Linked DNA regions of Sphingosinicella sp. BN140058. Each later gene encodes a partner of the first gene's protein in a complex. Links are inferred from orthologs where the notes say so. Each region holds a gene or a part of one and is shown on either strand. Other genes may lie near its edges. The genes, in order: clpS and clpA.

Region 1 (11,420 bases):
ACTCCGATGCAGCGCTTCATCGCGGAGCTGCTGCGCTCCGAGGGCGAGCGCCATGTCCGCACGCAGCAAGAAGCCCTAGCCGCCCTTGCCTCCGCTTACGATCTTATCGAGGCGCGTCTTGGTGCCGATCCCTGGGCGGCAGGGGCCGATTTCACCATCGCCGACTGCGCGGCCGCGCCCGCCTTGTTCTACGCAGCGATCGTCCAGCCGTTTCCGCCATCCCACGCCACCCTCTCCGGCTATTTCGATCGGCTGATGGATCGGCCCTCGGTGCGGCGGGTAATCGCCGAGGCGCGGCCATGGTTCTCCTATTTCCCACTGGTCGGCGACATCCCGCAAAGGTTCCTGGCAGATTCCTGAGCTCCGCTCCGAAGCGGCGGTCGACCGCCTGTTCGTCGCGCTTGCGGATCGAAGCCGGCGCCGGATGATCGACCAGTTGAGCCGCGGACCGGCTTCGGTCAGCGAGCTTGCGCGACCGCTCGGGATCGCGCTGCCCTCGGCGCTCAAGCACCTGTCGGTTCTGGAGGCCGGCGGGATCGTTCGTTCGGACAAGGTCGGGCGAATCCGCACCTATCGGATTGCTCCCGACGCCTTCGGCGGGATCGAGGCGTGGGTTGCGGCGCGCAAGGCACAGTGGAACCGCCAGTTAGACCGCCTGGCAGACTATCTCGACGGAGAAGAGTGATGACCCACCGTTCGGCCGCGCACACCAGCTTCGTTCTGGAACGCCGGTTCACCGCATCCCCCGCGCGCGTCTTCCGCGCCTGGTCCGATCCGGTCGCGAAGCAACGCTGGTCGGATTGTCATGCCGAGGTCGGCACGATCGAGTACAGCATGGACTTCCGTCCGGGCGGGCGCGAAATCCATCGTGCGATGCTGCCGACCGGCGCACTGCAGCGGATCGAGAAGGTGTTTTTGGAGATCGTTCCCGACGCCCGCATCATCTTCGCTTATGCGATGGAAGCCGGCGGCCGCTCTCTTTCCGCTTCACTCGTCACCACCGAGTTCGTGGGCGACGGCGGAGGCACGCTGCTCAGGCTGACCGAACAGCTCGCCTATCTCGACGGCCACGACGATCTCGAGGAACGAATGCGGGGCACGGCCGAAGGTCTCGATCGCCTGCTGCTGGAAGTCGAAGACCTACCCACCGCCTGACGATCAGGCGAGAGCCGATCAGCCCTGATGGACGCCGGGTTCGTGCCGGTGCTCGCCCTTCACCCAGCGCACAGTACCCGTCGAGGCGCGCATCACCACGCTCTCCGTCGTGGTGGCATTGCGGCCGCGCTTGACGCCAGCGAGCAGGGATCCGTCGGTCACCCCCGTCGCCGCGAAAATCACGTCGCCGCGGGCGAGATCGTGAAGATCGTAGATGCGATCGAGTTCCTCGACGCCCCAGCGTGCCGCACGCGCCCGCTCCGCATCGTTGCGGAAGACCAGGCGGCCCTTGAACTGTCCACCGACGCAGCGGAGGGCTGCGGCCGCGAGCACGCCCTCGGGCGCGCCGCCCTGGCCCATATAGAGGTCGATCGTCGTCTCGGGGTTGCTGACCGCGATCACCCCGGCAACGTCACCGTCGGGGATCAGCTGGATGCCGCAGCCAAGGGCGCGCAGCTCCGCGATCAAGCCGGAGTGGCGGGGGCGATCGAGCACGCAGACGATGATATCGGCCGGGTCGACGCCCTTGGCCGCAGCCACCGCCCGGACATTGTCCGCCGGGCTCTTGTCGAGGTCCAGAACCCCATCGGGGTAACCCGGGCCGACGGCGAGTTTCTCCATGTAGACGTCCGGCGCGTTGAGCAGGCAGCCCTCTTCCGCGATGGCCAGCACCGCGAGCGCATTCGGACCGGCCTTGGCGGTGATCGTGGTGCCTTCCAGAGGATCGAGCGCGATGTCGATCCGGGGGCCCGTACCCTGGGCGGCGCCGACCTTCTCGCCGATGTAGAGCATCGGCGCCTCGTCGCGCTCGCCTTCCCCGATCACCACGGTGCCGTCGAATTCGAGCTGGTTCAGCGCTTCGCGCATCGCTTCCACCGCGGCATGGTCCGCCGCCTTCTCGTTTCCGCGTCCGACGAGCTTGGAGGCGGCGACCGCGGCAGCTTCGGTCACCCGGACCATCTCGAGCACCAGAACGCGATCGAGAACGTGGCTTGCGGTCACCATATAATCTGTCATCCTCTTTCAAGCCCCCGAGGCGGCGATAGGCGAGGTCCATGACAAAGTCGAGAATGGCGCTTGTCCTCCTCGTCGCCGTGCCGGCGCCCGCGCTCAGCTTGCCGCCGGCGATCCAAGTGTCCGAAATCACGGCCGAACAAGCGATCGAAAAGCAGCGCCGGCTGCTCGTCGAAGGCTCCGGGATCGACTGCGCGCGCGGTGGCGGTGAAGAAATCGTCGTCTGCGGACGTCGAGGGCCGGATCGTGATCGCGAGGCGCTCGCCGGCCAGAGCGTCGCCGGTGCCCGGGTCGGGCTTCTGCCTGGAGAGCCGGCCTCCGGCCTGGCCGCGATGGGCGCGGGAGACCGAACCTGCGCGGAGAGCCGCCGCTGCGGCGCCTATGTGGATTTCTTCAACGTCGGCAAGGTCCTCTACAAGCTTGGCGAACACCTGCTCGGCCGCGACGACTGATCCACCTTCCAGAGCTCTTCAGTCCCGACTGGCACCTTTGCCCGGCTCGCGTGTATTGGACGGCAGGAGAGGATCGCTATGACCGACCACACGAAATCCAGGGAGCCGGGCAATCCTGCCGGCGCCGCCCCGCCGCTGCCGTCGCTGGAAGAGATGCAGCATTGGACGTGGGTCATGGGTCGCGCCCAGCAGCTGATGATGGAACATCTCGCCGAGCAGATGCGCGAGATGGCGCCGCCCGAGCCGATGGCGCTTGCGCAGCCATGGATGGCGATGTTTCCCGATCCGGCCAAGCTTGCCGAGCAGCAGACCGCTTTGTGGACCGAAGGCATGTCGCTGTGGCAGCGGGCGCTCGGCTTCGATGGCGGCCAGAGCGCGCTCGCCGAAAAGGCGAACCGCGACAAGCGCTTCAACGCCCCGCAATGGCAGGACAACCCGATCTTCGACATGATCCGGCAAAGCTATCTGCTGGTTTCCGAACGTCTCATCGGATCGGTGGACGCGATCGAAGGGCTCGATCCCAAACAGCGCGAGAAGGTGCGCTTCCTCACCAAGAGCTTCGTCGATGCGATGGCTCCATCCAATTTTGCGCTGACCAATCCGCTGGTTCTCGAGCGGGCGATCGAAACCAAGGGCGAGAGCCTGCTCAAGGGGCTGGAGCATATGCTCCGCGATCTCGGAAAGGGACAGCTCACCCACACCGATCCGACCGCGTTCGAAGTGGGCCGCAACATCGCGCTCACGCCCGGCAAGGTGGTCAAACGGACACCGCTCTACGAACTCGTTCAGTTTTCACCGACGACGGAGAGCGTATACGAGACTCCGCTGGTCATCTTCCCGCCCTGGATCAACCGCTACTATATCCTGGACCTCAATCCGAAGAAGAGCTTCATCCGCTGGGCGGTCGAACAGGGGCTGACCGTCTTCGTCGTGTCGTGGAAGTCGGCCGACGAGACGCTCGCCGAGACCGTGCTCGACGACTATGTCGTGCGCGGCCAGATCGATGCGATCGACACGATCCGCGACCTGCTCGGCGTCGAGAGCGTCCACGCCATCGGCTATTGCGTGGCGGGCACCACCCTCGCCTGCACCCTGGCGCTGCTCGCCGCCCGCGGCGAGGCCGAGAAGGTGGCGAGCGCGACCTTCTTCACCGCCCAGGTGGATTTTTCGGAAGCCGGCGACCTGAAATTGTTCGTCGCCGACGAGACGCTGCAGATGATCGAGCAGATGTCGGCCGAAAAAGGCTTTCTGGACGGCCGCTACATGGCCGCGACGTTCAACATGCTGCGGGGCCGCGATCTCATCTGGAATTACGTCACCAGCAACTATCTGCTCGGCGAGGATTACCCGCCGTTCGACCTCCTCCACTGGAATGGCGACACCACCAATCTGCCCGCGAAATGGCATCGTTGCTACCTTCGCGACTTCTACCGCGACAACAAGCTGGTCACTCCCGGTGGCATCCATGTCGATGGCGAGCCGATCGACCTCGGCAAGGTGACCACCCCGACCTATGTTCAGGCCGGGCGGGAAGACCATATCGCGCCCGCGCAGAGCGTCTGGAAAATCACCCATCATTTCAAGGGCCCGATCCGCTTCGTGCTCGCCGGCTCCGGCCACATCGCGGGCGTCGTCAATCCCCCGGAGGCGCAGAAATATCAATATTGGACCAACGACGCGAAGGTCGCGACGCTGGACGAATTCGTCGCCGGCGCCACCGAGACCAAGGGCAGCTGGTGGCCGGACTGGATCGCCTGGATCGGCGCGAGATCCGACAAGAAGGTGGCCGCAAAGGCCGCGCGGGTACCCGGCAAGGGCAAGTTGAAGGCGATCGAGGATGCACCTGGCAGCTACGTACGGGGCCGCTGAAAGCCAGGACAACCTCTTGCGCCGATTAAATAAATTTGCTTTGCTGCACCGCACAATCTGCTTGATTTGATTGGACGAATCACCTATGTTGCGATGCAGCAAAGGTTAGGTGATTGAAATGGCTGACGAAACCAGCACGACTGAAGCTTCCACCACCGGCACCACTGCCCTCGCCGAGGCTCCCGCATCGACCGCGAAGACCGAGGCGGCACCGGCTCCGGTGGCTCCTTCGACGACGGCGGCAAGGCCCGTTCCGGCCCGCAAGCCGGCGGCCATTAAGGCGGCTCCGGCCGCCTCGGCGGCGAAAGCCAATCCGGTGTCGGCGAAGAAGGTGAACAAGATCGCGGCCAAGGCCGCTCCCAAGGCAGCTGCGCCGCGCAAGCCCGCGTCTGTCCAGTCCAAGCTGAAGGCGCTGCCGGCTCCGGCCGCCGTTTCCACCACTACCTTGAAATCGAATGAAGGGATGAGGACCATGTTCAACGACACCAATGTTGCAGAGCGTTTCCAGGCTGTTTTCGGCGATGCCAACGAGCGCGCCAAGAACGTCATCGAGCGCAACACCCGCTTCGCCGAAGAGCTGACCGAGCTCGGCCGCGGCAACGTCGAGGCTGTCGTTGCCTCCTCCAAGGTCGCTGCCCGCGGCTTCGAGACGATCGGCCAGGAAGTCGCCGAGTTTGGCCGCAAGACCTTCGAGGACGCTTCTGCGACCCTCAAGAGCCTGGCCGAAGTGAAGTCGCCCGCCGACTTCTTCCGCCTGCAGAGCGAGTTCGCCCGCACCCAGTTCGACGCGCTGGTCGCCGAGAGCTCGAAGCTGAGCGAGACCGTGATCAAGCTCGCCGGCGAAGTCGCCGAACCGATCACGAACCGCGCCACGGTTGCCGCCGAGCGCGTTCGCAGCGTCGCTGCCCTGTAAGCAGCCGCGACGCACGAGATCAGAAAGGCGGCCCGTCCGGCGGACGGGCCGCCTTTTTGCTGGGTGGACCGCAGGCGAACCTGGTGCGACACGCCGCTTCGGCCGAGGGAAATTCGCCGAGGCGTGTGCGTTTATCGCTTGCAGCAGCAGCGAATCTCTTGTCCGACGTGCATCCGGTGCAATATTTAGTGCATGCTTATGTCATCGAATGAATTGACGATCACCGCCGCGGGCGAAGGCAAGGGCGACGACGAGGGAACAGGCCTCGGCGTTGCGACCCGGACTCGCACCCGCACCAAGACGCCGTCGCCCTACAAGGTGCTGATGCTCAACGACGATTACACGCCGATGGAATTCGTCGTGCTCGTCCTGCAACGCTTCTTCAAGATGGGGATCGAAGACGCGACCCGGGTGATGCTCCAGGTGCATCAGCGCGGAGTCGGCGTCTGCGGCGTGTTCAGCTACGAAGTGGCCGAGACCAAGGTCTCCCAGGTGATCGATTACGCACGGGAGAACCAGCACCCGCTGCAGTGCACGCTGGAAAAGGCGTAAGAAGGCCGGCTGTCCATCCAGCGGCACCTTCAAGAACGATCCCTCGGCGCATCGAGGTGTTAGAGCAGCTGAGTGGATCCCCGGAACACCACGGACGGCTGCCTTCAAGACGATGGCATCTGAGTTTGCGGGTTCCGCCGCACTAAAGCCCCGAAGTCTTCCCTGTCGCAATAGGGGACGGGAGCGGAATCGCACGACCTGCGGTGGAGCGCTTTTTGCGATGATCGCCCCTCCACCATGCTTCGCATGGTCCCCATCCGCTTCGCGGACAGGGAGGATAAGAGCAGCCTGATGAGATCCCTTGGGTCCTCTCCCGGCCCCTTGCACGGAGCCGCCAAACCACTAAGAACCCGACATGGATCGCATCATCATCCGGGGCGGAAAGCCCCTCAACGGCCGCATTCCGATTTCCGGAGCGAAGAACGCGGCGCTTACTTTGCTGCCTTGCGCCTTGCTCACCGACGAGCCGCTGACCCTGCGCAATCTGCCGCGGCTCGCCGACGTCGACAGCTTCGGGCATTTGCTCAACCAGCTGGGCGTCTCGACGATGATCGAGGGCGCCCGCCCCGACGAGTTCGGCCGGGTGATGACCCTGCGCGCGTCCAATATCGCCTCGACGGTCGCACCCTACGATATCGTCCGCAAGATGCGCGCCTCGATCCTGGTGCTCGGACCGCTGGTCGCGCGCGCCGGTCAAGCGACGGTGTCGCTGCCGGGGGGCTGCGCGATCGGCATGCGTCCGGTCGATCTTCACCTCAAGGTGTTGGAAGCGCTCGGCGCCGAGATCGAGATCGCCTCCGGCTACGTCAAGGCGACCGCGCCCGGCGGACGCCTGCAGGGCGGCACGATCCGCTTCCCGTTCGTGTCCGTCGGTGCGACCGAGAATGCGTTGATGGCAGCGGTGCTCGCCAAGGGCACGACGGTGATCGAGAATGCCGCGCGCGAGCCCGAAATCACCGACCTTGCCAAATGCCTGATCGCGATGGGCGCCGACATCGAAGGGCTTCGTACCGATACGCTGACCATCCAGGGCAAGGACCGGCTGCACGGCGCCACCTATTCGGTGATGCCGGACCGGATCGAGGCCGGCAGCTATGCCTGCGCGGCCGGAATCACCGGCGGTTCGCTCGACCTGATCGGCGCCCGCAAGGAGACGATGCCCTCCATCCTCTCCAGCCTCACCGACGCCGGCCTGATCGTCGAGGATCTGGACGACGGCATCCGCGTGCGCGCCGACGGCGGGCTCAAGCCGCTGTCGCTCTCGACCGCCCCCTACCCGGCTTTCCCGACCGACATGCAGGCGCAATTCATGGCGATGCTGACGCTCGCCGAGGGCACCAGCCTGCTCACCGAGACGATCTTCGAGAATCGCTACATGCACGTGCCCGAGCTGCACCGCATGGGTGCGGACATCGAGGTTCGCGGCCGCTCGGCCGTGGTGAAGGGTGTCGGGGCGCTGCACGGCGCGCCGGTGATGGCGACCGACCTTCGCGCCTCGATGAGCCTCGTCCTCGCCGGCCTTGCCGCCAGCGGCGAGACCCAGGTCAACCGCGTCTACCATCTGGACCGCGGCTACGAGCGCCTCGAAGAGAAGCTCCAGGCCGTGGGCGCCGACATCGAGCGCGCCAGCGACGGCTGAGCGGGACCTCCTTCCCAGATCCTCCCCGCGCGCGGGGAGGGGGACCAACCGGAGGATGGTGGAGGGGGTTGGGAGGCCCGTAGGGTGCCTGGCGGTCTGGCGGCAACGGGGGCTCGGAACCCCCTCCACCGCGCTGCGCGCGCCCCCCCTCCCCGTGCCGGGGAGGATTTCCCTTACGTCAGCACCTCTGCGGTGTGGATGGCAAGGCCGACCAGCCCGCCCACCAGCGTGCCGTTGATGCGGATATATTGGAGATCGCGGCCGACCGCATTTTCCAGCCGCCCGGTAATGGTGCGCGCGTCCCAGCCGCGCACGGTGTCGGAAACCAGGGTGACGATACCGCTGCCATAGGTCGCGACGACGCCGACGACGGCGCGGCGCGCGAAGCCGTTGATCGCTGCCTTCAGCCGCGGATCCTGCTGAACGGTCTCCCCGAGCTGGCGTAGCGCTTCCCCGAACTTGCCGGCGAGGACCGCATCGGGATCGCGCGCCGCCTTGAGCAGGGCGGCGCGGCTATTCTCCCACAGGCCGCCGACCCATTCGGTGACCGCCTTGTTGGCCAGGATCTCGGCCTTCCAGGCCTCGACCTTGTCCTTGGTCTCGTCGTCCCACTGCATGTCCCAGGCAAGGCCTGCGAGCCCCTCTTCGGCCTTGGCGCGGAGCGGGTGCTGGGGATCGATCGCCATGTCGATGGTGAGGCGGCGCAGGCCGTCGACGATGGCATCGGCGAGCCGCTCGTCCAGTCCGGCCAGCCGGACGATCCAGCCCGCTTTCTGGTGGACCATCGCGCGGATGATGTCTTCGTTCGCGTCGAGGGTCCGGCCCGCCCAGGTGACGATGGAGTCGAGCATCGGCACGTGCCGCTCCTCGGTGATCGCTGCTTCCAAAGTCTTGCCGAGCAAAGGCGAGACGTCGAGCGTCTTCAGCCGTGCGGCAACGGCGGCCTTGACCATGCCGCCAAGACGCTCCTCGTCGAGACTCTCGAGCAGGCCTGCGAAGAGGCGCGATGCGCCCTCGCGCAGCCGTCCCTCCGGCGGGGGGTTGGCGAGGAAGCGGCCGATCGCGCCCGCGATGTCCACCGCACGCATCCGCCGCGCGACCACCGATGGGATCAGGAAGTTGTCGCGCAGGAACGACGCAAGCGTCTCCCCGATCCGATCCTTGTTGCGCGGAATGATGGCGGTGTGCGGGATCGGAAGGCCGAGCGGATGGCGGAAGAGCGCCGTCACGGCGAACCAGTCGGCGAGGCCGCCGACCATCGCCGCTTCGGCAAAGGCGCGCACGAAGCCCCAGGCCGGGTGGAGGTCGTCATACCGCCCGGCGACCAGAAACAGGGCCGCCATCGCAATCAGCATCGTCGTCGCGACGAAACGCATCCTGGCGCCGTTCGCACCGGACATGACCATCTGGGCAGCGGGCGGGCTGGTGCGACTCATCGCTGCGACAATGGTCGGAGGGCGCGAAGGTTCATCGGCCCGCCAAGAGGCGGCATGCGGCACTGCGTGGACACGATCGGTCCGAAACGGATCTGTCTCGCAGGTGCCATGCGCGCGTCGCGCGTGCGAGAAGGTGGTCCCCACTCCTTTCGAGGGGGCACAACAGAGGGAGCACGGATATGAGGATCAGGAGAGTGGCGACCGCAATCGCGATCATCGTCGTGACGTCGACTGCGGCTGCGACACCGGCGCGGGCGGTCAGCATCTGCGACATCAATCCGGACACCAGTTATTATTCGTGGTTCGCGCACGCCTTCGGCTACTGCAACTGAGCCGAGCCTCAACACGAAAATCGGGGGAGCGCGACCGGGCTCCCCCTTTTTCGTGCGCCCGCCGCAGCGGACCGTCGGACTGAATATGCGGGGTCGCCGCGTCACTCCGCCGGCTGGGTTGCCGAAACGGGATGCCCATCCTCTCCACCATTGGTGAAGATCCGGCGGAGCTTCGGCCCGAGACGCTGCTCGAAGCCGACCGCGAGGCTGAAGCAGGCCGGCACGATGACCAAGGTCAGGATCGTCGACAGGATCAAGCCGCCGATCACGGTGACGCCCATCGGCGCGCGCCACGCCGCATCGCCGTTGAGCGACACGGCCGTCGGCACCATGCCGGCCACCATCGCGACCGTGGTCATCACGATCGGCTGGGCCCGCTTATGGCCCGCCTCCATGATCGCCGTCCATTTGTCGACGCCGCGGTCCATCTCCTCCAGCGCGAAATCGACGAGCAGGATCGAGTTCTTGCAGACGATGCCGAGCAGCATCAGCAAGCCGATATAGACCGGCATCGACATCGCCATGCCGCTCAGGTGCAGGGCGAGCGCGCCGCCCAGCGGTGCCAGCAGCAGCGAGCCCATGTTCACGAACGGCGGCAGGATCCGCTTGTAGAGCAGAACCAGCACCGCGAAGACCATGAACACGCCCGACAGGACCGCAATCATGAAGTTCGTGATCATCTCCTGCTCGAACTTGCTGTCGCCCATGGTCAGGCGCCGAACGCCCTGGGGCAGGTTCGACATCGTCGGAAGCGCCTCGATCTTCTTCATCGCCTGGCTGGTGACCAGCCCCGGCGCGAGATCGGCGCCGATCATGGTCCGGCGAACCTGATTGTAGCGGCGAAGCTCGGTCGGACCGGCTCCGAAGCTGATGTCGGCGACCAGCTTCAGCGGCACCGTGCCGCCGCGCGACGTCGGCACCGGCAGGTTCTGGATGGTGCCGAGGCTCTTGCGGCTCCCTTCCTCGAGCGCGACCCGGATCGGGATCTGACGGTCCGAGAGCGAGAATTTGGCGCTGTTCTGATCGATCTCGCCCAAAGTGGCGATCCGGATCGTCTGGCTGAGCGCCGAGGTGGTGACGCCAAGATCGGCGGCGAGATCGAGGCGCGGCTTGATCGTGATCTCCGGCCGCTGGACGTCGCCATTGACGCGGGGCGCGACGACTTCCGGAAGGGCGCTCATCTCGGCGATGATCTTGTTGGCCGTCTCGGTAAGCACCGCCGGATCGTCGCCGCCGAGCGCAATGGTGAGATCGCGGCCGCTGCCGCCGCCGGATTGCGACGCGAAGGTCACACGGGCATCGGCGATCTCGTTGAGATGCGGCGCCATGCTGCGCTCGAACTCGACGCTGCTCTTCTCACGCTCCTTGCGCAGGGTCAGGTAGATCGTCCCCGCGGTCGGGTTGATGTCGGAGAATGCCTTTTCGACCTCCGGCTGCCGGCGGAGCATGGCGGCGACCCGCTCCGTCACCGCCTGCGTCTGCTGCACCGTGGACCCCGGCACCATTTCGATCCGGACCTGGCTGAAATCCGAGTTGGTCGTCGGCTGGAATTCGGTCGGCAGGCTGCCGAACGCGAAGATGGTGGCGACGAAGGCGAGCAAGCCGCACAATGCAGTCTTCCAACGGTGCCGCAAGGACAACCGAAGCAGGCCCATGTAGCGATCCATCAGCCAGTTCTCGCCGTGCGATTGCTGGCCGTGCGACTTGAGGAAGTAGGCCGCGATCATCGGGGTGATCAGACGCGCGACCGCGAGACTCATCAGCACCGCGATGACGACGGTGAGGCCGAACTGCTTGAAGATCTGGCCGGAGAGGCCCGGCATCAGACCGACCGGCAGGAACACCGCGACGATCGCCATCGTCGTCGCGAGCACGGCGAGACCGATCTCGTCGGCAGCGTCGATCGATGCCTGATAGGCGGATTTGCCCATGCGCATGTGGCGCACGATATTCTCGATCTCGACGATGGCATCATCCACCAGCACGCCGGCGACGAGGCTGAGCGCCAGCAGGCTGATCGTGTTCAGCGTGAAGCCGAGCATGTCCATGAACCAGAAG
Region 2 (11,611 bases), 280 kb from region 1 along the record:
TCGGCGACGGCGTCGAGAAATTCTCGATGCATTACGAGGCCGACATGCAGCGTAGCGGCCGCAGCGTGCTCGCGGTCGAGCCCTTGCGGTGGCAGGACGGCTGGCCGGTTGCCGGCGAGAACGTGCGCCTCGGTACCTACGAGATCCAGTCGGCGCGCAGCGGCAATGCGCTCGAACTCGCGGTCGACTTCAAGCGGATCGACTTCGATTCCCGCCGCAGCTTCATGGCCTCGCCCGACGACCCGGTCCAGCCGATCCCGTCGCAATCTCTTGCGGAGGATATGAAGGGGTGGCCCGCGGGAACAGTCGGCGTCGATCTTGCCGCCTACATGGTGCGGCCGCACCAGCATTGGACGGTGACTCCGGTGGCGGAAGCGGGCGGCTTTTTCGGCGCGCCTTATTACCGGATCAGCATCGCCGGGACCGAGCGCACCTTGGCAGCCGCGGCCAATGGCGAGGTCGAGGCGGTGCCCCGCTTCACGGGCGCGGACGCGCAGTTATGGCGGATCGACCAGCTTACCAACGGCCGTTACCGGATCATGCCGAAGACCGGGACGGCGGCCGGCAAGGATGCGGCGCTGATCGCGATCGGCGCGAGCACGCCGACACTGGCGCGCTTCGATCCGGCGAACGACGCCGGGCAGTGGAGCTTCCGTCTGCCCTGAGCCGGTTCCCGGTTCGGGTCAGGCGAAATCGCCTAGCCGTGCTGCCTCTTCCTCCGCCTCCTCGGCCCTGTTCGGGAGCGTCGCCGAAGGATGAGGGGTCTCGCTCTCGATGTCGAGCGCGCCCGACATGTCCTTCTGATCAGGCTCGTTGCCAGGCTTCGGATGTGTGGTCATGTTGCGTCTCCTTTGCCGTCCCAACGCACAAGCCGGCGCGAGGGGCCGCAACTCGTCCGGAGGCGAAGGCAGTCAAGCTGAGCACGCGGCGCGCCGGTTGCGCTGGAGATTTGCTGGACGCTCAGCGTGCCCGGAAGGACGTTCAGCAGCGGGCCTCTGCGCTCGATGCGGGCGCGATCCTCAGGCGGCGCTTGCCGAAATAGCTGAGATCCATGAGGATTTTCACACGCTCGCCCTGTCGGGAATAGACGGCCTGATCGCCTTTCCGATCGTTGCCGGTGAAACATTCCTTCCACCCGGTCTTCTTCAAGCTCTCGCTGACGGCGAGGAAGGCATCCTGGTCTCGATCGTGCCAGAGCGTGACTTGCGCAAAGCCCTTGCTCCCGGCCGATCCGCCCAGATCGACGGCGGCATTGAACGGACCCTTGCCCTCAAACGTCACGCCTCGACGGAAGCAGCGCAGGCTGGTCGTATCCTCGATGCATCCGCCGAACCCGGCGTAACGGGCATCGGAGAGGCTGCCGCTGACCGGCAGATCGCCGAAGGCAAGATGTGGAGGAGGAGGTTCATACTCGCCGCAGGACGTTGCCGCTGCGAACAGGCAAAGTGCGGCGGTGCGGACAAACCAGAATCGGACCTTCTCCCCGCCCGGCGCAGAAGCGGCCTCGTGAACGCCACTCGACATCTATGGTCCCCCTGATCGCGCGTGCGGTTCATGGGCCGGATTCTTCCCGCATCACCTCGAGCCGCGTCGCAGTCACCCCTCGCACTCGAGGGTAGCGTGCAGCGAATGGATGTAAAGACTTGCCACGCGCAGACCCCTGGCAGGACTGCGCGTCGGCATAGGAATGGGTGTGGCGATGTCCGGCAAGACTCGCGCCTGCGGTGCCGACGATGTTCGAGCCGGCAATCCTGCGCTGGTGTACCTCCGGAAGCTTACCCCATGCGTGCCCGCGCGATCCGCTCGAGCACCGTCAGGGGCATTGCGCCGAGCGTCAGCACGCGGTGAAATTGCTTCGGATCCCAGCCGGAGCCCGCCCTGATACGCGCCTCGTCGCGTAGGCGCGTCCAGACGGTGTGGCCGATCTTGTAGCTGCACGCCTGTCCGGGCCAGACCATATAGCGATCGATCTCGCCCTGGCCGCGTCCCCGGGCGATGCCGGTGGTGGCGAGGAAGTAATCGGTCGCCTTCTCGCGGCTCCAGCGCTTGGCGTGCATGCCGCTGTCCACGACGAGGCGGGTGGCGCGAAACAGCAAGGACTGGAGGTAGCCGACCTGGCCCAGCGGATCGCCTTCGTACATCCCCATCTCGTCGGCGAGCTGCTCCGAATAGAGCGCCCAGCCCTCGGTATAGCCCGAATAGCCGCCGCGGCGCCTGATCAGCGGAATGTCGTCGCTCTCCAGCGCCGACATCACCTGAAGATGGTGGCCGGGCACGCCCTCGTGATAGCTGAGGGTGGCAAGGCCGAATTTGGGCCGGTCGAAGGTGTCGCGCAGGTTGATGAAATAGATGGCCGGGCGGGAGCCGTCGAGCGAGGCGGCCTCGTAATAGCCGCCGGGCGCGCCGGCCTGGATCGCTTCGGGAACGCGGCGGACTTCCACCGGCGCCCGCGGCAGCACGGCGAATTGCTCGGGCAGGCGCTTCTCCATCGCCTTTATCTGTCCGCGCAGTGCCTCCAGCAGGGCTTCCCGACCGGGATCGGTGTTGGGAAAGAGCTGGTCGGGACGCTGGTTGAGCGCGACCAGCCGCTCGCCGACGCTGCCCTGGGTCATGCTCTGCGCCTTAAGGATCCCGTCGATGCGGCCCTGGATTTCCGCAACCTGGTCGAGGCCGAGGCGGTGGATCTCGTCGCCGGTCAGCTCGGTGGTGGTCGCGGCGCTGGCCGCGGCGGCGTAGAAGGCTTCGCCGTCGGGCAGGCGCCAGACGCCGGCATCGTGCACCGCCTTGGCGCGAAGCTCGGTGACCAGCGCGCGCTGGCGGTCGAGCGCCGGGAACACGCGCTCGGCCATCAATTTCTCCACCGCGGCGGCACGCTCGGGCGGCAGGCCCGCAGCCTTGAGCTTGGCGGCAAGATCGGTGACCGGCCGGCTCCGTGCGGCGGGGACGTCGCGCGCCTGGCCGAGCTGTTTCAACGTGGTGTCGAGGATGTAATCGGGCGCGAACACGCCCTTCGCCGCATCGGCGCGCTGGCGCTCGGTCTCTTGGTCGATCGCACCGGCAAAGGCCTCGATCCGCGCGACATAGGCATCGGCGTCGGCGGCATTGCGCACTTCATGGGTGTTGGCGAGGAAATCGGGCACGTCGCGATAGGCGCCGGAAAGCTGAGACAGGATGTAGGGGGCGTAGCGGCCGAGCGTGTCGCCATAGCCGAAGCGCTCGCCGGCAATGGCGCGGGTGAGGCTGTATTCGACGATCTCGACGTCGAGTTTGGACGCTTCGCTCAGAGCGGCGCGATCGACCGTGCGCAGCTGGGCCAGCTCGGCCTTGGTGCGGGCGAGCTGGCGCCCGGCGCCAGCGCGGGAGAGATCGGACAGCTTGCCTCTGAGCGGCGCGCGGGCGCCGGTGTCGAGCCCGAGCGAGGTCGCCTCCTCGGGAGATTCGTCGAGCCGCGCGTAGAAGAATTCGTCGAGCAACGCGCGGAGCTTCGCATCGGCACCGCTCGCCTTGCCGCCTTGCGCCCGGGCCATGACCGGCCATGCCGCAACGAGCCCGACCATCGCTGCGGAAGACAGGAACTGGCGGCGGTGCATGGCAGGACTCCGGAAAGGGGCAGGAGGTCGGTTTGTAGCTGGCGGGACGGGGTTTTCAATCGGAGTGGTCAAGCCGGACGTAGTTCGGTGATCTCGAGCGGGCGAGTGGCGCCGCCAAAGAAAAAGCCTCCCCCGCATGCGCGGGAGAGGCCTTTTCGTTCAATGGAGCTGCAGAGGCGTGCGGCTTACGCCTGCTCGGCCTTCCCCTCCTCGGCGCTGCCTTCGGCCGGAGCGTCCTGTTCGCCTTCGGCCTTCTTGCCCTTGCGCTTGGAGGGCTTGGGCGGGGCCGGGATGATCTCGAACGAGGGCGCATTGTCCTTGATCGTGACCTTGACCTCGCCGCCGTGGACGAGCTTGCCGAAGAGCAGTTCCTCGGCGAGCGGCTGCTTGATCTTCTCCTGGACGAGGCGGCCCATCGGGCGTGCGCCGTACATCTTGTCGTAGCCGCGCGCGGTCAGCCATTTGCGCGCTTCCTCGTCGAGATCGATGTGGACGTTGCGGTCCGCCAGCTGCAGCTCGAGCTGGAGGATGAACTTGTCCACCACGCGGGCGACGACCTCGGTGGGGAGGTAGTCGAACGGCACGATCGCGTCGAGGCGGTTGCGGAATTCCGGGGTGAACATCCGCTTGATTGCTTCCTCGTCCTCACCCTCGCGGGTGACGTTGCCGAAGCCGACGCCCTCGCGCGCCATGTCGCTGGCGCCCGCATTGGTCGTCATGATCAGGATGACGTTGCGGAAATCGACCGTCTTGCCGTGGTGATCGGTGAGCTTGCCGTTGTCCATCACCTGCAGCAGGATGTTGAACAGATCCGGATGCGCCTTTTCGATCTCGTCGAGCAGCAGCACGGAGTGCGGATGCTGATCGACCGCGTCGGTCAAGAGGCCGCCCTGATCGTAGCCGACATAGCCCGGAGGCGCGCCGATCAGCCGGCTGACCGAGTGACGCTCCATATATTCGGACATGTCGAAGCGCTGCAGCGGGATGCCCATGATCGTCGCCAGCTGGCGCGCCACCTCGGTCTTGCCGACGCCGGTCGGGCCGGAGAAGAGGTAGTTGCCGATCGGCTTGTCGGGATCGCGAAGGCCGGCCCGGCTGAGCTTGATCGCCGAGGAAAGGACCTCGATCGCCCGGTTCTGGCCGAACACCACCCGCTTCAGATCGCGCTCGAGATGCTCCAGCGTCTTCTTGTCGTCGGACGACACGCTCTTGGCCGGAATTCGCGCCATCGTCGAGATGACCGTCTCGATTTCCTTAGTGGTGATCGTCTTTTTGCGCTTGGACGGCGGCACCAGCATCTGCATCGCGCCGACCTCGTCGATCACGTCGATCGCCTTGTCCGGCAGCTTGCGGTCGTTGATGTAGCGCGCCGAGAGCTCGACCGCCGCCTTGATCGCGTCGGGCGTGTACTTGACGTTGTGATGCTCCTCGAAAGCAGTCCGGAGCCCGGCCAGGATCTTCACCGTATCCTCGATCGTCGGCTCGTTGACGTCGATCTTCTGGAAGCGGCGGAGGAGGGCGCGGTCCTTCTCGAAATGGTTCCGGAACTCCTTGTAGGTGGTCGATCCGATGCAGCGGATCGTCCCGCCCGACAGGGCCGGCTTCAACAGGTTGGACGCGTCCATCGCGCCGCCGGACGTGGCACCGGCGCCGATCACGGTATGGATCTCGTCGATGAACAGGATGGCGTGCGGCAGCTTCTCGAGCTCCGTCACCACCGCCTTCAGACGCTCCTCGAAATCGCCGCGATAGCGGGTGCCGGCGAGCAGGGCCCCCATGTCGAGCGAATAGATGACGGCTTCCTTGAGGACATCCGGCACCTCGCCCTCGATGATCTTGCGCGCCAGGCCTTCCGCGATCGCGGTCTTGCCGACGCCGGGATCACCGACATAGAGCGGGTTGTTCTTCGACCGACGGCAGAGGATCTGGACGGTGCGGTCGACTTCGGGTCCGCGGCCGATCAGCGGATCGACACGGCCGTTCTGCGCCTTCTCGTTCAGGTTGACGGTGAACTGCTTCAAGGCGGATTCGGACTTCTTCTTGCCCTCCTCCTGTTTGGTCTCCTCGGCACCCTTGACCTCGGTCGGCTCGGCCGCGGTCTCGCCCTTGCCGACGCCGTGGCTGATGTAGCTGACCGCGTCGAGCCGGCTCATGTCCTGCTGTTGCAGGAAATAGACCGCGTAGGATTCGCGCTCGGAGAAGAGGGCGACCAGCACGTTGGCGCCGGTGACCTCGTCACGGCCGGACGACTGGACGTGGAGAATGGCGCGCTGGACGACGCGCTGGAAGCCGCTGGTTGGCGAAGGATCGGTATCGCCTTCGACCTTGAGCGCTTCCAGTTCGTTGTCGAGATACATGCGCACGGCTTCGCGAAGCTCGTTCAAATCGACGCCGCATGCCTTCATGACTCGGCTGGCATGGGTATCCTCGATGAGCGCGAGAAGCAGGTGCTCGAGCGTCGCATATTCGTGCTTGCGGCCGCTCGCTTCGGCGAGCGCCGTATGCAGGGTTTGCTCGAGTTCGCGGGCAAATGACGGCATTAGCTACTCCTACTGGCCCGCCCCGAACGGAAGGGCCGTTTGCCCTGATGTTGGGTCTCTCCCGGCCCGATCAAGCGCGTGTCTGAAAAAGCTGGCGGATCACCAATATGTTCCAGCGAAGGTTTCATTTTCTGAAAAGCGAATCCGCATTTGCGCGATGATCGACGGCGGCGGCGATCTTGGCCCGCACCCGGGCGATTTCGCCTTCGAGAATGGCGATGCGCGCGTGCAGCTCGTCGACCGAGAGGGGATCGAGATCCTGCTTGACCAGCAGGACCAGCGGGTCACCGGGTTTGTCCGGGAAGAGCTCGTCGAGGTCCATGGCGCCAGGTTCCGTTGCCCGCCGCCGGCTGTCAACCGCAGCCTCTTGCGCCGGCGCGCTTTCGCGGCGACCGTGGCGCCATGACCACGTTCCCCCCGCACATGACTGCCATCGACCCCGCCGAGGCCGGCGGCCCCGAATTGCTCGTCCCCGTTCAGCGGCCGCTGCCGCGCGCCGCGCCCGGCGAGGTGCTGATCCGAGTCGCCGCCGCCGGCGTCAACCGCCCCGACGTCGTCCAGCGCCAGGGCTTCTATCCGCCGCCGCCGGGCGCGCCGTCGATTCCGGGGCTGGAGATTGCCGGCGAGGTGGCGGCGCTCGGCGAGGGGGTGGCGCCGGCCATGCTCGGTATGAAGGTGTGCGCCCTGGTTTCGGGCGGCGGCTATGCCGAATATTGCGCGGCGCCGGCGGGGCAGTGCCTGCCGGTGCCGGCGAGCCTGTCGCTGATCGAGGCCGCGGCACTTCCCGAAACCTTCTTCACCGTGTGGAGCAACGTCTTCCAGCGCGGTGCAGCGCAGGCCGGCGAGACGATCCTCGTTCACGGCGGCACCAGCGGCATCGGCACCACCGCGATCCTGCTCGGCAGAGCGCTTGGGCTGAACGTGATCGTCACCGCCGGCAGCGCTGCCAAATGCGCACGGGCGCTGGAGATCGGGGCGGCCCATGCCATCGACTATCGCGCGCAGGATTTCGTCGCCGAGGTCAAGACGCTGACCGGGGGGCGCGGCGTCGACCTCGTCCTCGACATGGTCGGCGGCGATTACGTGCCGCGGAACCTCGCCTGCCTGGCCGAGGACGGCCGCCACGTCTCGATCGCCGCCCAGCGCGGCGCCGACGCGCAGATCCCGCTCTGGCCGATCATGCGCAAGCGGCTGACCCTGACCGGCTCGACGCTGCGCGCCCGCGATGCCGCCTTCAAGGCCGGGATCGCCGGAGAATTGCGGGCCCGGGTCTGGCCGCTGATCGAAAGCGGCGAGCTCCGCCCGATCATCGACGGCGACTTTCCGCTCACCGAGGCCGCCGACGCGCACCGGCGAATGGAAGCGGGCGATCATGTCGGCAAGATCGTGCTGACGGTCGCATGACCGCAGCGGCGCGCTAGGCCCGCGAGCGGGGATGCTGTCGCGAATGCGCTTTTCGGGCGTGTGGCGCGATTATCAGGCTCGGGCGCTCGAGGAGTTCGATCGCCATGCCGCCGACCGGCGGCTGCACGTCGTCGCCGCACCAGGATCGGGCAAGACGGTGCTCGGGCTCGAACTGATGCGCCGCCTCGGCCAGCCGGCGCTCGTGCTCGCACCGACCCGGACGATCCGCGATCAATGGTGCAGCCGGCTCGTCCCCCATTTCCTGCCCGAGCCGCCGCAGCCGGGCGAGCTGTCGAGCGATCTCGCTGCGCCCGGCGCCATGACGGTGGCCACCTACCAGGCGCTGCACGCCCTGTGGACAGATGCGGAGGACGGCCGCTTCGCCGCGCTGGTCACGCGGCTCGAGGCGATCGGGCCGGTGTCGCTCCTGCTCGACGAGGCGCATCATCTGCGGCGGGAATGGTGGAACGCGCTCCAGGCGCTGGTCGATGCGTTGCCGGGGGCCCATCTCGTCGCCCTGACCGCGACACCACCCTATGATGCGCCGCATGCGGAATGGGCGCGCTACGAGGCGCTATGCGGCCCGATCGACCTCGAAATCGGCGTGCCGGAGCTGGTCCGCAACGGAGACCTCTGTCCGCACCAGGATCATGTCGTCGTGTCCCGGCCCGACGCGGACACGCTCGCCTTGCTCGACCGCCGCCGCAAAGGATTCGCCGCCCTCGTTGCCGAACTCCGCTCGGACGCGCCGTTCCTCGACGGACTCGAACGGCATCCCTGGCTCACCGATCCCAGGCGCAATCTGGAGCCGATCCTCGAGGCACCCGAGATGCTGTCGGCGGTCATGGTCCATCTCGCCGCGGCCCGGCGGCCGTTGCCGCGGGCGCCGCTGGATCTGCTCGGCGCCAGCCGCCGGACGCTGCCGGCGCCGTCGTTATTCTGGCTGGAGGTGCTGCTCGACGGCCTGCTGTACCGCCATCGCGACGCCTTCCCGATGACGCGCGAGCGCCGGACCGCGATCAAGGCGGCGCTGGAGCCGCTCGGCCTGATCGAAGGCGGCAGGGTGCGTCTGCGCGAGGGCCGCAGCCTATTCAGACGGATGGCGGCAAGCCTGGCCAAGCTCGACAGCATCGTCGACATTGCCCGGCGCGAGGCCGAGTGCCTCGGCGAAGGGCTTCGGCTGGTCGTGCTGAGCGACCATGTCCGCGCCGCCGATCTGCCGCGCAGCCGCAGCGCACGCCTCGCGCCCGCCAAGCTCGGCGTCGTGCCGATCTTCGAGGCGCTGCGCCGCGCGCGCATCGGCCGCCAGCCGATCGGGGTGCTGACCGGCGGCCTTGTCATCCTGCCCAGCGCGGCGGCGATGGCGCTGCGCACGCAGGCCCGCCGGCGCGGCCTCGCCGATGCGCTGATCGCAGCGCACCCGATCCTCGCCTGTCCCGGCTTCTTCCGGATAAGCGCGTCGGGCGCCGCCGAGGCCGTGCTGGTCGATCTGGTCACCACGTTGTTCTGCACGGGCGAGATCAGGATCCTGGTCGGCACCCAGGCTCTGCTCGGCGAAGGCTGGGACGCGCCGGCGGTGAACAGCCTGGTGCTCGCCAGCAACAGTGCCGCCTTCATGCTCTCCAACCAGATGCGCGGCCGGGCGATCCGCATCGATCCGGCATGCCCCGGCAAGGTCGCCAATATCTGGCATCTGGCGACGGTGGAGGCGTTGCCGAGCGCCTGGGGGACGCTCCGTCGCCGGCTCGACTGGGGTCGGCTCGACGACGGTGACGAGCCAGGCTCGGATCTCGACCTGCTCGATCGCCGCTTTCGAGCGTTCGAGGGAGTCGCCAATTGGGGGCCGCAGATCCTGAGCGGCCTGGAGCGGCTTGGCCTACCCGATCCGGACCCTGAGGCGTGGAACGCGCGCAGCTTCGCGATCGCGGGCGATCGGCCGGGGATCCGGGCGCGCTGGGAAAGATCGCTGGGTGAGGCGGCGCCACATGCGCATGTCCGCGAGATCGTGGCGCCGCGTTACGCGCCCCGTGTGCTCGCCTGGCGCGACACTCTGCGCTGGCTCGGAATCACCGCCGCAGCGAGCGGCGCCCTTGCCGCGGCCGACGCGCTGCGTGGTATCGACGGGCTCGGCGGGATTGGCGCGGCCGCAATGGCCGCGGCCGGCGCCGGCGCGCTCGCCGCCGCTCCGAACCTGCTCCGCGCCGCCTGGCTGCTGATTCGTAACGGTTCGCTCGAAGGCAGCCTCGAACAGGTTGCGCGCGCCGTGCTGGAGGCGCTCAACGCGGCCGAACTGGTCTCGGATGACGAGGCCGAATGCGCCCGTTTCGAGATCCGGCGCAGCTTGGCCGGCCGCCACGTCGTCGTCGTCCACGGCGTCTCCCGCGCAACCGAGCATGTCCTGATCGAGGCGATGGCCGAGATCCTCGGGCCAGTGCGCAATCCGCGCTATCTGCTGGTCCGGCGCAGCTGGCTTTGGGGGCGGCAGCGGGCTGATTATCACGCCGTTCCTGCCGCGCTGGCGCGCCGCAAGGAATGGGCCGAGCAATTCCACACCCTGTGGGTCCGCCGGGTCGGCAGTTCGCGGCTCGTCTTCGCCCGTACGGCGGAGGGCCGTTTGCTGCTGCTCCGGGCACGGGTGCAAGCCTTTGCCGCGGGTTTCCAGCGCCGGGTGGATCGTCAATCCGCCTGGCTATGATCTCGGCGCATGGACAAGGCCGAAACGATCGGCGAAAGAGGCGGCGGGGACCACAAGCAGAGCACGGGTAGGCAGCCCGTCTTCCGCGGCCGGATCACGGCCGAGGCGGCTCCGCGCGACCCGAAGGAATGCCTTGATGACCGACACCCTCGTTCTCCACGAATATGCCAATTCCGGAAATTGCTACAAGATCAGGCTCACCGCCGCCCTGCTCGGGCTGCCGCTCGAACGGCGCGAGTACGACATCCTCAAGGGCGAAACGCGAACGCCCGAATTCCTGCGCGACGTGAACGCCAACGGCCGGATCCCGGTGCTGCAGATCGGCGACCGCGCGCTTCCCGAAAGCAATGCCGCCTGCTTCTACCTCGCCGACGGTTCGGCGCTCGTGCCGGACCACCGCTTCGACCGCGCCGACATGCTGCGCTGGATGTTCTTCGAACAATATAATCACGAGCCGAACGTCGCCACCTTGCGCTTCTGGCTGGCCTATGTCGGCGAGGCGGCGCTCAGCGACGCGCAGCGGGCGCTGATCCCGGCCAAGCGGGTGGCGGGCGAGGCGGCGCTGACGCTGATGGACGACCATCTCGCCTCTCGCGCCTTCTTCGTCGGTGACCGGCTCACCCTCGCCGACATCGCCCTTTACGCCTACACCCATGTCGCCGAAGAGGGCGGGTTCGATCTCGGCGCCTATCCGGATCTGGGCGCCTGGCTCGCGCGGGTGAAGGCGACGCCCGGTTATGTCGGGATTGCCGAATAGGCTTTCTATTTGCCCCTCCACGACATCGTGGAGGGGATAACCGCATTGATCCGCATCCATCCGGAGCGATGCGCCGTGTGAATCACGGCCGTACGATCCGAAGCGGGCGGCGCCTGGGTTCCCTTCAGTCGCTGGAATCCCGCACGGCGTCGATGAACAGCAAGCCGCCGACGACGAGTGCCACGCCGGCGCCGATCCCGATCCAGCCGAGCGTGGAGACACCAGACTTGCGCTCGCCGTCGAAGCGGAGCGGCTTGCCGGCGGCGGCGAGTTCAAAATGGCCGCGACCGGTGAAGCCGAGTTCGAGTCCGGCCGCGAGGGCAGTGGCTCCGGTCTCCCGTTCGCGCTGGGTCGGGGCGAGCGCGACTCCGAAGCGAGGGGCATCGCGGGCGCCGAGCGGCACGCGCAATCGCGCCCCGGCAAAGGCGCCGCGTTGCAGCGTCGACCGGGCTGGGTCGATCAGCTCGGCGGCGAGAAGCGGCTCGGCGGCGAGCAGGCCAACGAGCAGGCAGAAGCCGATCTTCGCTGTCATATCGAAACTCCCCTTGTTGTTTGCAGCAGCCTCATCCGGCTTCCGGGCGGAAACATGATCCGATTGCGGCAATGCTGCGGCGGAGGACGCCGG

Evidence for each region.
Region 2: the proteins of clpS (region 1) and clpA are in contact, whole or in part, in a solved structure (PDB 1LZW), measured with the Escherichia coli proteins. The link is inferred for Sphingosinicella sp. BN140058 from one-to-one orthologs.

The regions. Positions count from the first base shown.
Region 1 is NZ_CP035501.1:1,356,317-1,367,736, forward strand. The notes cover bases 4,429-7,278. They hold clpS (ATP-dependent Clp protease adapter ClpS), read left to right. Parts: upstream 4,429-5,601; coding sequence 5,602-5,955; downstream 5,956-7,278. Other genes in these bases: ETR14_RS06165 (alpha/beta hydrolase), read left to right, coding at 4,429-4,490; ETR14_RS28155 (hypothetical protein), read right to left, coding at 4,596-4,970; ETR14_RS28160 (phasin family protein), read left to right, coding at 4,963-5,403; murA (UDP-N-acetylglucosamine 1-carboxyvinyltransferase), read left to right, coding at 6,311-7,278. Also shown: ETR14_RS06140 (glutathione S-transferase family protein), read left to right, coding at 1-360; ETR14_RS06145 (helix-turn-helix domain-containing protein), read left to right, coding at 425-685; ETR14_RS06150 (SRPBCC family protein), read left to right, coding at 685-1,155; glpX (class II fructose-bisphosphatase), read right to left, coding at 1,174-2,160; ETR14_RS06160 (hypothetical protein), read left to right, coding at 2,226-2,621; more of ETR14_RS06165, read left to right, coding at 2,700-4,428; more of murA, read left to right, coding at 7,279-7,594; ETR14_RS06185 (DUF445 domain-containing protein), read right to left, coding at 7,768-9,030; ETR14_RS28165 (hypothetical protein), read left to right, coding at 9,210-9,362; ETR14_RS06190 (efflux RND transporter permease subunit), read right to left, coding at 9,464-11,420. UniProt on the Escherichia coli protein: Involved in the modulation of the specificity of the ClpAP-mediated ATP-dependent protein degradation.
Region 2 is NZ_CP035501.1:1,078,940-1,090,550, reverse strand. The notes cover bases 3,454-6,494. They hold clpA (ATP-dependent Clp protease ATP-binding subunit ClpA), read right to left. Parts: upstream 6,131-6,494; coding sequence 3,776-6,130; downstream 3,454-3,775. Other genes in these bases: ETR14_RS04855 (DUF1192 domain-containing protein), read right to left, coding at 6,255-6,452; ETR14_RS04865 (DUF885 family protein), read right to left, coding at 3,454-3,590. In the rest of the region: ETR14_RS04875 (family 43 glycosylhydrolase), read left to right, coding at 1-665; ETR14_RS28130 (hypothetical protein), read right to left, coding at 684-839; ETR14_RS04870 (hypothetical protein), read right to left, coding at 982-1,524; more of ETR14_RS04865, read right to left, coding at 1,776-3,453; ETR14_RS04850 (NAD(P)H-quinone oxidoreductase), read left to right, coding at 6,533-7,534; ETR14_RS04845 (DEAD/DEAH box helicase family protein), read left to right, coding at 7,566-10,229; ETR14_RS04840 (glutathione S-transferase family protein), read left to right, coding at 10,366-10,986; ETR14_RS04835 (hypothetical protein), read right to left, coding at 11,111-11,518. UniProt on the Escherichia coli protein: ATP-dependent specificity component of the ClpAP protease. It directs the protease to specific substrates. It has unfoldase activity. The primary function of the ClpA-ClpP complex appears to be the degradation of unfolded or abnormal proteins.